One region of the Desulfonatronum zhilinae genome, then DNA from elsewhere that is predicted to be linked to it. Evidence: predicted binding sites of a transcription regulator. Region 1 holds the regulator's gene; each other region holds the start of a gene.
The links. Region 1 encodes sigma-54, which starts transcription at its own class of promoters, with help from an activator protein. Its sites were predicted from a motif close to CTGGCACGGNNNNTGCTT; they were not measured.
Positions count from the first base shown of each region.

Region 2: a site for sigma-54 is predicted at 1,985-2,002, ahead of AC559A_RS06815 (YeiH family protein). Genes of this name have one in related genera too.
Region 3: a site for sigma-54 is predicted at 2,322-2,339, ahead of AC559A_RS13650 (LeuA family protein). Genes of this name have one in related genera too.
Region 4: a site for sigma-54 is predicted at 2,729-2,746, ahead of AC559A_RS12315 (PspA/IM30 family protein). Genes of this name have one in related genera too.

Region 1 covers NZ_FXUJ01000008.1:101,916-106,125, reverse strand. The annotation lists gene rapZ (RNase adapter RapZ) at 1-69, opposite strand, end outside; gene AC559A_RS08530 (PTS sugar transporter subunit IIA) at 138-587, opposite strand; gene hpf (ribosome hibernation-promoting factor, HPF/YfiA family) at 591-1,136, opposite strand; gene rpoN (RNA polymerase factor sigma-54) at 1,210-2,643, opposite strand; gene lptB (LPS export ABC transporter ATP-binding protein) at 2,707-3,432, opposite strand; gene AC559A_RS08510 (LptA/OstA family protein) at 3,429-3,992, opposite strand; gene AC559A_RS08505 (LptA/OstA family protein) at 3,993-4,210, opposite strand, start outside.
Region 2 covers NZ_FXUJ01000006.1:47,142-51,351, reverse strand. The annotation lists gene AC559A_RS06825 (P-II family nitrogen regulator) at 1-243, shown strand, start outside; gene AC559A_RS06820 (sigma-54-dependent transcriptional regulator) at 299-1,729, opposite strand; gene AC559A_RS06815 (YeiH family protein) at 2,122-3,876, shown strand; gene AC559A_RS06810 (hypothetical protein) at 3,913-4,173, shown strand.
Region 3 covers NZ_FXUJ01000017.1:63,843-68,052, forward strand. The annotation lists gene nifD (nitrogenase molybdenum-iron protein alpha chain) at 1-20, opposite strand, end outside; gene AC559A_RS13635 (P-II family nitrogen regulator) at 197-571, opposite strand; gene AC559A_RS13640 (P-II family nitrogen regulator) at 568-927, opposite strand; gene nifH (nitrogenase iron protein) at 1,147-1,971, opposite strand; gene AC559A_RS13650 (LeuA family protein) at 2,398-3,531, shown strand; gene AC559A_RS13655 (Rpn family recombination-promoting nuclease/putative transposase) at 3,505-4,210, opposite strand, start outside.
Region 4 covers NZ_FXUJ01000015.1:14,428-18,637, forward strand. The annotation lists gene AC559A_RS12305 (ABC-F family ATP-binding cassette domain-containing protein) at 1-1,481, shown strand, start outside; gene AC559A_RS12310 (sigma 54-interacting transcriptional regulator) at 1,522-2,637, opposite strand; gene AC559A_RS12315 (PspA/IM30 family protein) at 2,793-3,566, shown strand; gene AC559A_RS12320 (hypothetical protein) at 3,618-3,866, shown strand; gene pspC (envelope stress response membrane protein PspC) at 3,863-4,210, shown strand, end outside.

The DNA.
Region 1 (4,210 bases):
GGCCCCGGACTGTCCGGTGATCATGACCAGGGAGAGTTCGCACGGTTTTCGCGGTTGGTCTGCGCTCATCGCGGTTTGCCTTTTGGGGTAGGGGCACGGCGCGCCGTGCCCCTACGGTGTGGACGAATAAAATACCATCACGCCGAACTGAGGGCGTCCCAGAAAAGCTCCTTGTCCTGGGCCGTGAGAAAGGCATGCCGAAAGGTCTCGTCCTTGAGCAGCCGGGTGATGGACGCCAGGATGCGCAGGTGCATTCCGGCGACCTGTTCCGGGGCCAGGACCATGAAAAAAATATGGCACGGTTTGCGGTCCAGGGCGTCGAAATCCACGCCTTCGGAACTGCGTCCGACCACCAGCACGATCCTGTCCAGCCCCTCCAGCTTGCCGTGGGGAATGGCCACTCCTTCGCCGATGCCCGTGCTCCCGAGACTTTCCCGGTCCTTGAGCACCCGAAAGGCCGCCTCGGCATCCAGACTCGGCACGTTTTGGGCCAGCACGGCGACCAATTCCGCCAGCACTTCCGTCTTGTTCCTGGCTTGCAAATCGGGGAGCAGCAAGTCCTTGCTCAAGAAATCCTTGAGGACCATCGACTAGATACCCGGGTCGATCAGACCGAAATCGCCGCTTTTCCGGCGGTAGATGACGTTGACGCGCTCGATGTCCGCGTTGAAGAAAACCAGGAAATCGTTGCCCAGGGCTTCCAATTGCATGGCCGCCTCGTCCACGGACATGGGCTTGGGCTCGAAATTGTCGGTTTCCGTGATGGTCTGGGCCCGCTTGCCGGTCTCGTCCTGGGTAAAGGTGATCACGTCCACCCGCGCGGACTGGCTCTTCTGACCGCGACGATGGTCCTTGTTCTTCTCTTTGGTCTTGCGCACCTGAGCCTCGAGCTTGTCCAGGACCAGGTCGATGGTGGAGTACATGTCCTCGCTTTCGGTGGTGGCGGAGAAATGCATGTCCTTGCCCGTGAGGATCACCTCGGCCATATGCCGATACTTTTCCACGGAAAGGTTGACGGCCAGTTCGCCCTGATCTTCAGGACGCAGGTAACGGTTGATTTTATTGAAACGCTCGCCGGCGTAGCCCTTGAGGTGATTGGACGGCTCGAAATTCTTGAAAGTAAAAGTTATTTCCATGCGACACCTCCGAAGTAAAACGGGTTCTGGGTTGGTTTGAGGTTGTTCGCTCCGTTGGGAGCATCCGGGATGGCTAAAAAATGGCCTTGCGCTTGGAAGACGACTCGATGTTCAACGCCATGCGGTACTTGGCCACGGTACGGCGGGCGATGTTCACGCCCAGGGACTTTTTCAAAAGTTGCGAGATCAGTTCGTCGCTGAGCGGACGCTTGGGGTCCTCTTCGGAAATCAGCTTCTTGATCTCCGCCTTGACGCTTTCCGAGCCGGCCTCCGACCCGTCGTCCATACCCAGGGCGCTGTTGAAGAAAAATTTCAGTTCATACGTTCCATGGGGCGTGCTCATGTATTTGCTGGTCGTGATCCGGCTGACCGTGGACTCGTGCATGTTGATGTCCAGGGCCACATCCTTGAGGATCATCGGCTTCAGATGCGTCACCCCATGGCGAAAAAAATCAATCTGGAACCGGACGATGCTTTCGGCGACCTTGTGCAGGGTCCGCTGGCGCTGGTACAGGCTTTTCATCAACCAGTGAGCGGATCGGACCTTTTCCTGAATGTAGTCCCTGGTCCCCTTGTCGTGAACGGACAGCTCCTTGGCGTAGGCCTCATTGACCATCAAACCCGGTATCTCGTCCTCGTTCAGAACCACGATGAAATCGCCGCCGTGCTGGAGGATGTAAACGTCCGGGCTGGTGAACTGAGGATCATCGGAGCCGAAGCTCTTGCCGGGCATGGGGTCCAGGCGCTGGATGCAGTCCAGGTAGTGTTTGATTTCCTCCATGGAGAGCTTGAACTTCTTGGCCAACGGCTTGTAGCGACGTTTTTCCAGCTCCTCCAGATGATCCTTGACCAGGGAGACCAGAATCGGGTCGTCCAGCCCCAGTTCGTCCATCTGGACCAGCAGGCACTCCCGCAGGTTCCTAGCGCAGACCCCCACGGGGTCCAGGCGTTGCATGATCCGCAGGATCCGCTCCGCCTCCTCCGTCTCGCAGCCGGCCATGGCGGCGATGTCCTCAATGGATTCGCAAAGATACCCCACGGCATCCAGGTTGCCAAGGATCACCTCGCTGACGGCCAATTCCCGCTCCGACAAGGCCGAAAGCCGCAACTGCCAGGAAAGATGGCCGATCAGCGTGGACTTGCCGGCCAGCCGGGCCTCGAAACTCATGCCCTCTTCCGGGACTTCCCAGTCCCGGCCCTGGATCTGTCGACTGATGCTGGAAAATTCTCCCAGGTAGTCCTGCCACTCCGAATCGTGAAGCTGCCGGGGCTCCTCGACGTTGACGGACTGGAACCGATCCTCGGCAGGGTCTTTTATCGGGGTCTCCACCGTCTCATCGATGCCTTCCGGCGCGATCTCCAATACGGGATTCTCCAGCAATTCCTGCTGGATGCTTTCCACCAGCTCCAGCCTGGAAAGCTGAAGCAGCTTGATGGCTTGTTGCAGTTGGGGGGTCATCACCAACTGCTGCGTCAACTTCAGTTGCTGGCGCAGTTCAAGAGCCATGTCGCGTTTTCGCCTCCATGACCGGGCTGACCGGTTGGAACGCCAATCCCGATTGTTGATCAATCATAAGCAAAAGTCCTCACCGAGGTAAACTTTCCGAGCGATGGAATCGGCCACGATGGCTTCCGGAGACCCTTCAAAAATGGCCCGTCCTTCGAAGACGATGGATGCTCTGTCGCAAATCTTCAGCGTTTCGCGGACGTTGTGATCCGAAATCAACACACCGATCCCCCGCTCCTTGAGGGACATCACGATCTCCTGGATGTCGTCCACGGCCAGGGGGTCGATACCCGCGAAGGGTTCGTCCAGCAACATGAATTTCGGATTCCGGATCAGGGCCCGGGCGATTTCCAGACGGCGGCGCTCCCCGCCGGAGAGAAACATGGCCTTCTGGTCGGCCAGTTTGGAGATGCCCAGTTCCTCCAGCAGGGCCTCGGCCTTTCTGCGCTGCATGGCCGGGGTGAAGTCCGTGTACTCCAGGATGATCCGCAAATTCTGCATCACGGTCAGCTTTTTGAAGACCGAACTCTCCTGGGGCAGGTAGCTCAGCCCCAGCCGGGCCCGCTCATGCAGCGGCCAAGTGGTGATCCGCTTTCCGTCCAGGTCCACCACCCCGCTGGTGGGCTTGATCACCCCGACCAGCATGTAGAACGTGGTGGTTTTCCCGGCTCCGTTGGGACCTAAAAGGCCGACGATCTCCCCCTGCTCGACCCGGATGGAAATATCCCGGACCACCTCTTTCTGGCCGAAGCTTTTGCGCAGACTCTTGCCGGAGAGAAGGGCCTTCACCGCGCCCCCTGTTCCCGAGGCAAAAGAAACATTCCTTCCACTCGACGATCGGTGCGTCCCTGCACATCCACCTCTCTTTCTTCAACATTGAGCGTGATCACGTTGCCTTCCAACCGGGTCCCGCCTTCTTCCACCCGGGCGTTGCCTTCCAGACGCAGGACGCTCTGGTCCACCCAATAGGTGGCCATGTCGCCGTGGCCGACACGGTCCTCGTGCTTCAGAAAGACCTGGCCAAAAGCGATCATTTGTTCAATGTCCACTTGAGCTTCCATGTCCTGTTCCGGAGCCATGCCCTCGGGTCGAGCCTCCCGGGGAAGGGTTCGCAAAAGCACTACCAGCCGCTCCGAACGGAGCTGAAAATTCGGCCTGTCCACCCGCACGTCCCCCATGAACTCGATCTGGTGATCGCGATGGGAGTAGCGCAGCCGCTCGGACGTGATCCGCGTCGGGATGGCCTGCTCTTCCGCCGAAGAACTCCAACCCGGAAACAGGAACAGCGCCACAAAAACGACCGGAAACGTGACCCGCAAAAGCCGGGTCAATGAAAACCGAGTTTCCATCTACAACCCGTGTCCGAAACTGTCTTTGGCAATGATCACTTCCACTCCGCCCTCGGCGTTGACCACCCAGGTGTGCAGGTCAACGTCGCCCCGCTTCGAGCGCAATTGCAGTCCTTGGCGGTCCAGGAGGATGTCACCGTGCAGAAAAATGGTTTCATCCACCTGAACGAAAACGGCCTCGTCGGAATTGAGATACGTCGGACCATATTCCATATGCA
Region 2 (4,210 bases), on a different contig from region 1:
GAGGGCGGGACGATCATACCCGGTCGGGGCACCGGAATCCGGGAGCAAAAGAAGCTGTGGGGCATCCCCATCGAGCCGGAAAAGGACATCATTTTGACCATCGTCCCCCAGGAAAAGACCCGAACCGTCCTTGACGCCATTCTGGTCCAGGGCAACCTGAACACACCCGGCGCGGGCATCGCCTTCGTGGTGGACCTGAAAAAGGTCGTCGGCATCTGCCACATGTGCCAGCCGGAGACCTGACCCGGCTCATCTTCCTTGTCGCCGGGCGAGTCTCCCCCCGCGGACCTTCCGCCGGCTACTGCGGAGAATGGACGGTGGTCCGGAAGTCCGGAGAGTGCAGCCCCATGCGGCGCATGATCTTCTGGACGGCCACCCGGCTGAGTCCGGCCATTTTGGCGGCCTTGGAGATGTTGCCGTTGGTGGTGAAGAGCAGGTTTTGCACGTAGGAGCGGGTGAACTGTTCCAGCATCCGGTTGCGGGCCTCGATGTAGGGCTCCAAGGTCATGTTGGCGTATTGGAGGACCAGTGACTGTACGGGGCTCGCGCCGGGGTGCTCCACGGCGTGGATGTGCAGGGTTTCGATTTCTTCATCCTTGCAGAAAATCAGCATCCGGCGGACGAAGTTTTGCAGCTCCCGGATGTTGCCCGGCCAGCTGCGGCGCATTAATTCGTCCGTGGCCGCCGGAGAAAAGCGTTTGGCCGGGATTTCCAATTCCGCGCAGAATTTTTTGCTGAAGTGGTCCACAAGCAGGGGAATGTCCTCACGGATATCCCGCAAGGTCGGCGTACGGACCGTGACCACGTTCAGCCGGTAAAACAGATCCTCCCTGAAGGTCCGCTCGTTGATCTTCTTTTCCAGGTCCTGGTTGGTACTGGCCAGGATGCGCACGTTGATCCTCTTGCTCTTAACCCCGCCCAAAGGCCGCAGTTCCTGCTCCTGGAGCACGCGCAGCAACTTGGTTTGCAGGGTGACGGGAATATCGCCGATTTCATCCAGAAGGAGGGTCGATCCGTCGGCTTCCTCGAAAAGCCCGACATAGTCCGTATCCGCTCCGGTAAACGCCCCTTTCTTGTGTCCGAACAGTTCACTCTCCAAGAGCTGTTCCGGGATGGCCGGGCAGTTCACCGCAAGAAAGGGGCGGGATTTGCGCTTGCTCAGGTCGTGGATGGCCCGGGCGACCAACTCCTTGCCCGTGCCGCTCTGGCCGCGGATGAGCACCGTATAATTGGTGTGGGCCAAGGCCTGGATGGTGTCGTAGAGTCGGCGCATGGGCGCGGTCTGGCCGACGAAGTTCGCGAACGAGTTTTGTTCCGAAATCTTGGCCCGCAGGTTCAGGTTTTCGCGGATCAGTCGACCGCGTTCCAGACCCTTGCGCAGAACCCGCAGCAGGTCGGGGATTTCAAAAGGCTTGGTCACGAAGTCGTAGGCCCCTTGCCGGATGGCTTCCACCGCGGTCTCAATGCTGCCGTAGGCGGTCATCATGATCACGGTGACGTTGGGGTCCGTCTCTCGGATGCGGGCGAGCAGAGCCATCCCGTCCATCTCCGGCATTCGGATGTCCAGCAGAATCAGCTCAAAGGTGCGCGTGCCGATCAGTTCCAGCCCTTCCACCGGATTGGATGCGGTGACCACGGAAACACCTTCCAATTCAAGGGAGAGCACGCGGCTCAGCCCCTGGAGCATATCCACTTCGTCGTCAATGATCAGGAGTTGCTGCTGGGTCATATGGAGCTGGAACCTCGAAAAGGGTTGAAGACCTTGTGGCCGGATAGGGTGGGTGCGTTCTTCCCGTCGCGATTCCGGCCGCACAGGATTGCGCCAAGATCCTACTCGGCCTTCAACGCCTTGTAAATTTCCGCCTTTGAAATGCAAATCCAGGCTTGCAATGCCAAGCAGGGATAGCATCAACCCAGGATGGCATCTGCGCTTTTGTGTTCTTGCAATATACTGAAAAAATGGTGTTTTATTTTTGAAGCTGGTCAGGCTTGCTTTTTGCTTCCGCGAGAAGGCCGGGATGGTCCCGGAACGGGCAGGTCCTGGGAACGAGCCGCGTTTTGAGGCTCCCCGCGTCCAGGGTCTTGATCATTCACGAACACCTTTTCTCAGGAGGAAGCGAAATGGCCGAAGCTTCGAAGCAGCAATCCGATATCGTCATCGACCGTGGAAAATGGGAATGGTCCGAACTGTGGAAAAAGGAGGACTGGTGGGCGATTTGGCTGGGCTTTGCGATCCTGGTCATTGGCTTGGTCATTTTTTTACCCAGGCCGCCGGCGGACATGCACGAGAAACTGGCCAAGGCCGAGGCAACCATGGCCGTCGAGGATGCCCGCGCGCCGTTCCATACCATCGAATGGCACGGGGCCAACGACGCCATGTCCGGACTGCGGGCGCGCAATGAGCCCCACGGCAAAACTATCGCCAAGTGGCTGGAGATGCCGGGCCGGTGGACGAGCAGCCCCATGGAGTCCTTCTATCTGAGCGAGTCTGCGGCCGCGGAGCGGCGGGCCGCGGCCGAACCGGCCTACAAGGAAGCTCAAGAAGCGACCAAGGCCGCTCTGGAACGGGCCAAGGAGCTCCAGTCGCTGGCCGCTGAGGAAGGGTTCCGCAACGAAACCCTCAACGAAGAGGCCGAGGCGGGAATTCGGGAATGGCGTCAGGCCAGGGAAAAGGAGCGGGGCAGCCTGCGCTCCAGAGCCACGGTCCAGGCCTACAACAAGATCCCCTATATGGTCGGGATCATGATTCTCTTTACGCTTTTTTTCGGTGTCGGTGCCCGGTTCATGAGCATCGGTTCGACCAACCTGATGAAGGGCTTTTGGTTCGTTTTCCTGCTGGCTGTTGTCGCGGAGATGATCGGTCAACAGAATACCATGCGCGAATATGGTTTCGGCGGCCTGATCTGGGCCATTCTCGGGGGCATGCTGATCAGTAACACCGTGGGCGTGCCGAACTTCCTGAAACCGGCCCTGCAGACCGAGTATTACATCAAGACCGGCCTGGTACTTTTGGGCGCGGAAATCCTGTTCAGCAAAATCATGCTCATCGGTCAGGCCGGCGTGGTCGTGGCCTGGGTCGTCACCCCCACGGTGCTCATCCTGACCTACATCTTCGGGCAGCGGGTTCTGAAGATGGAGTCCAAGACCCTGAACATCACGATCTCCGCGGACATGTCCGTCTGCGGCGTGTCCGCGGCCATTGCCACGGCCGCGGCCTGCCGGGCCAAGAAGGAGGAGTTGACCATCGCCGTGGGCTTGTCCATGCTCTTCACCGCGATCATGATGATCGCCCTGCCAACCTTCATCGTCTCCGTGGGCATGCACCCGGTCCTAGGCGGCGCCTGGATTGGTGGGACCATCGACTCCACCGGCGCGGTGGTGGCGGCCGGAGCCTTTCTGGGCGAGGTCGGGATGTTCGTGGCCGCGACCGTGAAGATGATCCAGAACATCCTCATCGGCGTGATCGCTTTCGGCGTGGCCGTGTACTGGTGCGCCCGGGTGGATTGCGTGCCCGGTCAGCAGGTCAGCAAGATGGAAATCTGGTACCGCTTTCCCAAGTTCGTGCTGGGCTTCATCGCCGCCTCAATCATTTTTTCCTGGATGCTGATCACCATGGGCAGCGTCGGCGACGTGATGATCGACCAGGGGGTGCTGCGCGGCTTCTCCCGCCCGATCCGGGAATGGTTCTTCATTCTGGCCTTTGCCAGCATCGGCCTGTCCTCCGACTTCCGGTCAATGGCCCAACATTTCAAGGGCGGCAAGCCGGTCATCCTGTACGTCTGCGGGCAGACCCTGAACCTGATCCTGACGCTGCTCGTGGCCTACCTGATGTACTTCGTGGTATTCCCGCACGTCACCGAAAGTTTGATGGGCTAATCGTTGGTCGGGTGTAAAATCCAAGGGAGAGCGGTCATGCATGCGTCAAAAGACGATCAGGGCGGTCGGCGCGGCCACGGGAAGCTGAAAGGCTGGATCGGACTGGCCGTCGGCGTGATCCTGGTCTGGGTGATGGCCTATGTCGTGCTGCCCTGGGGCCAGACCCTGCCGCACATTCGCCCGGTGATGGAGGCCATCGCCGACTCCAACGTGGATACCGGTACCTACTGGTACTCCCAGTGCGAGAACACAGCGCTCGCCCAAATGCATATCCGCAACACCCTGCGCAACCAGTAGCCCGGTCCGCCCGGCGGACGGCCAAGGCTCCGGATAA
Region 3 (4,210 bases), on a different contig from region 1:
TTCTTCGCGATGGTGGTCATGTTTCCTCCTGGCAAGGCCAAGCCTGGCTGTCCGTTGAAAAACTCCCAACTGCTGCGTCGCTGCAAAAAGTTCAAACTCTCACGTATGAATAAATACGCTTCAACCTTGAACTTTTCTTGCTCCTTGCACTTGGGGTTTTTGAACGAACAGCAAGATAATTTTTTTCAACACTCAGTTAGTCGATTGACTTGTTCCCTTTCTCCCCGGTGCGCACCCGGACGGAGTCAAAGACCGGACTGACGAAAATCTTCCCGTCGCCGGGCTTGCCGGTCCTGTTCACCTCCATGATCGTCCCGACCACGTCTTCCACCTGATCATCGGTAACGATGACCGAGAAAACGCGCTTGGGATACAATCGTCCCTTTTCCCCCAGCAGCTCGGCAGCCTCTTCATAACCCTTCTCCGCGCCCTTGAGCAGCTCGGAGTTAATCAACCCCTTGCCCCGGCCCTGGGCCTCCAGGGCGAAGAACGCGGGCACGCCGGCTTCAGCCAGGGCTTCCTTGGTCTTGTTGACCATGTTCATCCGGATGACGGCGGTGATCTCCTTCATACCCCGACCCCCTTCAGATCCGCGCCCTCGGTTTCCTTGACTCCGGAGCTGATGGTGTACATCTCCTCCACCGGGCTGAGGAAGATCTTCCCATCGCCGAACGCGCCCTTTTCACCGGTCCGGGCTGCTTCCATGATCGTCTTGACCACGAAGTCCTTGTCTTTCTCGCCGACCACGCTCATCAGCAGGACTTTGGGAATCTCGTCGTAGGTGATCTCCCCGATCTTGATGCCGCGCTGCTTGCCGCGCCCGGCCACGGAAAACTTGGTCACCGCCGGATAACCGGCATCCATCAACGCCTTCAAAACCGCATCCACCCTCTCAGGCCGGACAATCGCTCGAACCATGATCAACATATCGCTTCTCCCTTATTGTTGGTTGAAATGTGGGCAACTCTACAGCAGATTCTGTTTGGCCTCATTCCGATGCTGGATTCCCGCCTTCGCGGGAATGATTTGTTTTTTCGATGCCGTCTCCGAATCAGTCATACCCGCGAAGGCGGGTATCCAGTCCGGTTTTTCACGGATGAGCTGCGTAGATACATATCTGGAATACTTACAACAAAGACCAGGGACCTAGTTGGCGATGCCGTAGTCGATGAGCAACTTTTCCAGTTCGTCGATTTCCATGGGCTTGGGCACGATGAACATGTCGTTGCCGTCGATCTTCCTGGCCAGGGTGCGGTATTCATCGGCCTGGGGATGCTTGGGATCAAAGTCGATGACAGTTTTACGGTTGATCTCCGCGCGCTGGACCATGTTGTCCCGAGGTACGAAATGGATCATCTGCGTTCCCAGACGTTTGGCCAGCTCCACGATCATCTCCCGCTCGTTGTCCACATTGCGGCTGTTGCAGATCAGCCCGCCCAGGCGCACCCCGCCGGCCTCGGCGAATTTCACGATGCCCTTGCAGATGTTGTTGGCCGCGTACATGGCCATCATTTCCCCGGAGACAACGATGTAGATTTCCTGAGCCTTGCCTTCGCGAATGGGCATGGCGAATCCGCCGCAGACCACGTCGCCCAGAACGTCGTAAAAGACGTAGTCCAGGTTCTTGTCTTCCTTGTAGGCCCCGAGCTGTTCCAGCAGATTGATGCTGGTGATGATCCCCCGGCCCGCACAGCCCACGCCCGGCTCCGGCCCCCCGGATTCGGTGCAGACCGTCCCGCCGAATCCGGCCAGGAGGACATCGTCCAGTTCCACGTCCTCGCCCTCTTCGCGCAGAGTGTCCAAAACCGTGCGCTGATGCAGTCCGTGCAGCAGCAACCGGGTGGAGTCCGCCTTGGGGTCGCAGCCCACGATCATCACCTTGCGGCCCATCTCGCCCAGCGCGGCCACCGTGTTCTGCGTCGTGGTGGATTTTCCGATCCCGCCCTTTCCATAAATAGCAACCTTGCGCATACGTTCCTCCCGGAGATTGAGTGTTGAGAATGGAAGGCTTAGGGCAAGGAGCATGCCAGGGGTGGGAGTGAAGCCATCTTGGAAAAATAAAACAAATAATTTTAAGTTATTGCCGGAACATTTCGCCGAAGCGACTGCAAGTTGCCGCTCATGCGGACGCGACAAAGGTGAACGACATTTTTGTCGGAAACTACGGTTTTGCAGGGGGTCGGGGGTCGTGTAGGGCACGGCGCGCCGTGCCCCTGCACGATGGGGGGAATACCGTAGGTGATGGCCGGAGCACGGAATATCGTAGGGGCACGGCGCGCCGTGCCCCTACGGTGTGGCGATGAAACGCAGATCAACGCTCCCTGGCACTGATCGTGCTTGTTCCAGTCGTAGGGCGTGATCACTGCATTGCCCCTGAAACCACGACAAGGACCCCATATGCTTATCGACAGTACCTTACGCGAAGGCGCGCAGATGTTCGGCGTCTATTTCTCGGACGCCCAACGCCGGGACATTCTCTCCGGTTTGATTCGGGCCGGTGTGGACGAGGTGGAGATCGGCTGGGCCGGGCAGGACGGGCTGGAGGATCTGCTCCGGCACGGAAGAAAGGAAGATCCGTCGGAACGGACCAGGCTGACGGTCTGGTCGCCGTTGCGAATGCTGGACCTGGATCGCCTGGCCGCCATGGGCGTCAGGCGCATCCAATTCGGCGTCCCGGTTTCGGACGCCCACATAGAGCACCGTCTTGGCATGGATCGGGCAGGACTATTGCTTCGGCTTCAAAACATCTTGCGCCGAGCAGCGGAACTGGAGATGGCGTTTGTCGGGGTCGGGCTGGAGGACGTATCCCGGGCGGACCGGGATTTCGCTTTGCAGGTCGTTCGGGTGGTCGAGGAATGCGGAGGCAGGCGGATTCGCCTTTCAGACACCGTGGGCCTGCTCACGCCGCTGGAAACCGCTGAACTGGTGCGCTGGTTCGCGGACCGGACCGATCTGGCCATTGGATTTCACGGCCACGACGACTTCGGCATGGCCACGGCCAACGCCATCACGGCCCTGGCCTCAGGGGCCGAAAGCGTGGACGTGTCCGTGCTGGGAATCGGGGAACGGGCCGGGATCGCGGCCCTGGAAGAGGTCGCCGGCCACCTGAACTTCAGGCGAGGGGCTGACTACGATTTGAAGCAGTGCGTTTGTCTGGCTCGAATGGTTGCCGAAGCGGCCGGAGTACCCATGGTCCGGAACAAGGCCATGATTGGCGAAGACGTTTTTGCCTGCGAAACTGGCCTGCACCTGCAAGCCTTGGCCAAAGATCCCAGCCTGTTCGAACCCTTTGCCCCGGAAAAAATCGGTGCGAACAGAAAACTGGGCCTGGGCGGCAAAACCGGAAAAACAGCTGTCCGCCAAGCCGCCCATCGTCAAGGCATCACCGTACCCGGCCACGGAATCGAAAGCCTGACCCACCGCGTCCGCCTTCTTTCTCAGGCTTTGGCCCGGCCGCTGGTTGAGGAAGAATTTCAGACTCTCCTTGCGCTGGATGCAAAAGCCTCATCGTGCCTCTTGACCTGTTCCTGAAACATCCACCGGGTGAAACAGTTGCGGCGGCAGATCAACCGGTTCGTTGTTCCAGATTCTGTTCACCGATGAAATATCCAAGCCTGTAAGTTCCGCGATTATTTCATCGGAAAGATTTCTTTTTTTGGCATTGAGAACAAGGGTGCGCAGGGTCGAGTAACTGCCTTTCTCCATCCCCTTCTCCATCCCGAAACGCTCAATACTCGTCATGTACGGCATTTTCTTATCCTCCTCGAATTTACTGTATTCCATCCAGAATTCTTTTTCCACCCCATCCGGCAGGCGGATCATCCAGTCGATGATGCGGAAGAGTTCCAGGATCGTGTCTTTGACGTAGCCCCGTTCGTACATCAAGCGAACCAGGTGCATCTTCCAGGCCCGGAGTTCATTCGCGGTTTTGCTGGTCTTCGCCTTGATCTGGGCCATGATAACCAGGGAGAAGACGTTATCGCTTTGCTCCAGTTCTTCCCAACGCTCCATCCAGTCCAAAAGTTTGATCACTGGAAATTCGAATTCCACCTTGCAACCCCAGCGATGTCGGCGATAGGTCGACGGCCGGAAACACGGGGACGTATCCGCCAGGACACCCAAGCTGACCACGTCCACCTTGTATTTGTCAAAGATGCGGTAGTTGTAGACGAACATGCGCAGAGAAAAATCCTGGTCCGATTCACCTTGG
Region 4 (4,210 bases), on a different contig from region 1:
GGGAGCGGGCCAAGCTGGCCCGGGTGCTCACCGCCGGGGCGGACGTGCTGCTTCTGGACGAGCCCACCAACCACCTGGACCTGGAGGCCGTGACCTGGCTGGAGGAATATCTGCTCGGGTTTGACGGCGTCCTGATTTTTGTGGCCCATGACCGGGTCTTTCTGGACAAGGTGGCCACCCAGACCCTGTATTTAGGCGAAGCCAAGCCTATTCTCCGGCCCGGCACGTTTTCCGAATTCCTGGCCTGGCGGGAAGAGATGGAGCAGCAGTGGGAGCGCCAGGCCGCGGCCATTGACGATAAGATTCGTCATCAGGCCGTGTTTATCGACCGTTTCCGGTTCAAGGCCAGCAAGGCCCGGCAAGCCCAGAGCAAGTTGAAGAGCACGGACAAGCTGCAGAAGGAACTGGAAGAACTGCGCGGCCAGCGCCCGGAAATCCGGGCCAAGACCCTGTCCTTCTCCCTGCCGGAACCCAGCCGGGGGGATCAGACGGTTTTGGCCGCCGCGGATCTCGGTTTCGCCTTTGACGACGGTCGACCGCTCTGGCCGCCGCTGACCTTTCAGCTTTACCGGGGACAGAAGGTGGCCCTGGCCGGGCCCAACGGCGCGGGCAAGACCACGCTGCTCAAGCTGATCAGCGGGGATCTGGCGCCGAATACCGGGCGGATCAAGGTCGGCCCGAATACGGTCATGGGCTATTTCAGCCAGCACCAGACCGAAATTCTGAATCCGAAAACCTCGGTCCTGTCTGAAATGCGTCGCCTGGCCGGACCCAAGGCCAGCCATTACGAGGTCTGCTCCATTCTCGGGCTGTTTTTGCTGGGCGAGGAGTACTGGGAACGTCCGGTGGCCGGCCTCAGCGGCGGGGAGAAAAGCCGCCTGCTGCTGGCCTCCCTGTTCGCGGCCCGGGCCAACTTCCTGGTTCTGGACGAGCCCACCAACCACCTGGACTTGGAAAGCCGGGAAGCCTTGATTCGCGCCCTGGAGGAATACACCGGGACCCTGATCTTCGTGGCCCACGACCGCCGCCTGCTGGCCGAGGCGGCCCAGGAGGTCTGGGCCGTGGGGCCGGAGGGACTGCACGTGTTCTCTCGCGGGTACGATGAGTATGAGGAGCATCGCCGCGCGACCCTCTCCGAGTGCGTCGTGGAAAAGCCTTCCCAGGTCGGCAAGGTTTCACGCCAGGAGGACAAGGAACGCCGCCGGGCCGAGGCTGAGCGCCGCAACGCGCTTTCCCGCAAGCTCAAGCCGTTGAAAGCCGAATACGTCCAGGCCGAGTCCGAACTGGAAACGGTCTTGACGCGCCAGAGCGAACTGGAACAAATCCTGGCCGATCCGGAAACCTATGCTCGGAGCGAGGAATTTACCCGTCTGAGCAAGGAATATCATGACGTTGAGCAACAGGCTGAGCGTCTGATGCTTCGGTTGGAAGAGTTGGAAGGCCGGATCGGGGAAGGAGAGAGGGCCGTGGCGGACGCGTGATCCAGGTCAAAGGGCGACACTGGATAACATTTCCAGGGCATTATCCTCGACTCGTCACCTCATCAGAACCAACATCCGCCTCAAACCCGAGAACATCCCGATGTTTCCGGTACAGGCCGCGGAACTGGTTGTAGCGCAGGCCGAGGAGTTTCGCGGCTTGGCTCTGGTTGAACCTGGCTTGGCGCAAGGTTCGGCGGAGATAGCGGCGTTCCAGTTCGGCCACGGCTTCCGGCAGGCTGAGTTGCTCGGGCAAGAATGGTTCTTCATGCGCCATGTTTTGTCCAGCCGGGGAACTTGAGCCCGGATGTCGCACTTCTTGTCCGGCCTGGGGTGATCGTTCCGGAGCCTCGGCCTTTGTCGCGGATGGTGATGCGGCAAAGGGATCAAGGACCACATCATTGATCACCGTCGCGTCACCGGCCCGGAACACGGCCCTCTCCACGACGTTTTTCAACTCCCGCACATTGCCCGGCCAGGAATACGTTTCCAGGGTCTTAACCACGGGTGCCGACAGGCGCGGCGGTTCGGCACGGCCCAGTTCCACGGCCATTCGGGCCGCGAAATGTTCGGCCAACAGGACCGCGTCACCGGACCGCTCACGCAGCGGTGGAACGCGCAGAACCTCGAAGGCCAGACGGTCCAGCAGGTCGGGCTTGAACCGCCCCTGGACCGCCAGGGCGACGAGATCGGCGTTGGTGGCCGCGATAATTCGTACGTCCACCTCCAGAGGCGTGGCTCCGCCAAGGCGCTCCACGACCTGGTATTCGGCCACGCGCAGGATCTTTTCCTGCATGCCCAGGGGCATGGTTCCGATTTCGTCCAGAAAGAGGGTGCCCTTGTGCGCCGCTTCAAACCGGCCGCGCCGCAACCGGACCGCTCCGGTAAACGCCCCTGGCTCATGGCCGAAGAGTTCGGATTCCAGAAGCGATTCGGACAAAGCCGAGCAGTTCACGGCCACCAGGGGACCCTGCCAGCGATGGGAATGGTAGTGCAGCCGAATTGCGGCCAATTCCTTGCCCGTTCCCCGCTCACCGACGATGATCACGGGCCGGTTCACCTTGGCCACGGCAACCAGGCGCTCCTGAAAGGCCAGGAAGGCGTCCGAGCGTCCCAGGGCCTCAAGCGTCGCGGAAATGTTTGTGGTCAAATTTGTCATAACTTGTTCTTTAATGCCGAATATTGCCTGATTTCGTCAAGCAGTATTGTTCCTGTTTTTCGCAACACACCGAAATATCAACTAATACCCGTTGGCACGCCATATGCTTTTCCGGAGCTGATTATATCGCCCCAAACCGCAAGGAGGACCAAGTCATGGGTATTTTCACCCGATTTCGCGACATCATCAGTTCCAATATCAACGCCATGCTGGAAAAGGCCGAAGATCCGGAAAAGCTGCTGCGCCTGATGATCCAGGAGATGGAGGAAACCCTGGTGGAACTCAAGGCCTCCTGCGCCGGGGCCATGGCCGCCGCGGTCAGGATTCGCAGGGAATGGGAGCAGGTGGACGCCAAGGTCCTGGGCTGGGGAGACAAAGCCGCCATGGCCGTGGACAAGGGCTACGAAGACCTGGCCAGGGAAGCCCTGCTGGAGAAACGGGAACTGGAGGCCAAGGCCGATCGGTTGGCCGAGGAGTTGGCGGAAAGCGAGGGCATTATCGAAGGCTACAAGGACGATATCGCCACACTGGAGGAAAAGCTGCTCTCGGCCAAGGACAAGCAGCGCCTTCTGGTCCAGCGCCACATGCGCGCCAAGGGCCGCAAGCGAGCCGGCCTGGATCTGCGCCGGGCCGACTCCCATGCGGCCATGCTGCGCTTCGATGAGTTCGAACAGCGCATCGACCGGATGGAGGCCGAAGCGGAGCTGGCCGGTCCCTGGGCAACACCCTCCGCTGGTCGTCAACAACGGGGTAAAGGCGAGGAGCCCTTTACGCTGGAGGAAAAATTCGCCAAGTTGGCGGCGGACGAGGATATCGAACGCGAATTGGCCGCTTTGCGCGCCAGAAACGTCGCCCCGTCCGGGCCTGACCAGACCGACAGGCCTGACCAGATTGAACGGACCGAACGGACCGATCGGATTGGGCTGTAATCGGCCGCCGGCCCGTTGCCGACTCCCCAACCACTATCAAGGAATACGGCCATGATAGGTTTCCTGACCACCCTGGTTCTCGCCGGAACGGCGTTGATCATCGTTTTCTTCCTGGGCGTGATCGTACTCACCGGCGTCCGTCATTTCCGTTCCGGCCCGGATGGCCGGATTTCCCCGGAAGAGACCGACGAGGCCCGCATAATCCAGGAGATCTACCGCGGCCTGGAAAAACTGGATGCCCGGGTGGACAACCTGGAATCCATCTTAATGCGCCAAAAAGAAGAAGGTGGTCCAAAATGATCGACCATACGGGCCGGGATCGGCTCTATCGTTCCAGGAGCGGCGTGATTCTCGGAGTGTGCAAGGGATTGGCCCGGTATTTCGACGTATCCTTGTTCTGGATCCGGGTCATCGCCGTGCTGTTGATGCTCTTCACCGGCTTTTGGCCCCTGGTGGGCATCTATTTGCTGGCCGGTTTCCTGCTTAAACCTGAGCCCGTGCTGCCTCTGAACAACGACGAGGAAAGCGATTTTTACCAAGCCTACGCCCGTTCCAGAAACGAGGGGCTTTCCAGGATCAAAAGCAAGTTCGACCGCCTGGACAAACGCATCCGCCGCCTGGAAAACGTCGTCACCTCCAAGGAA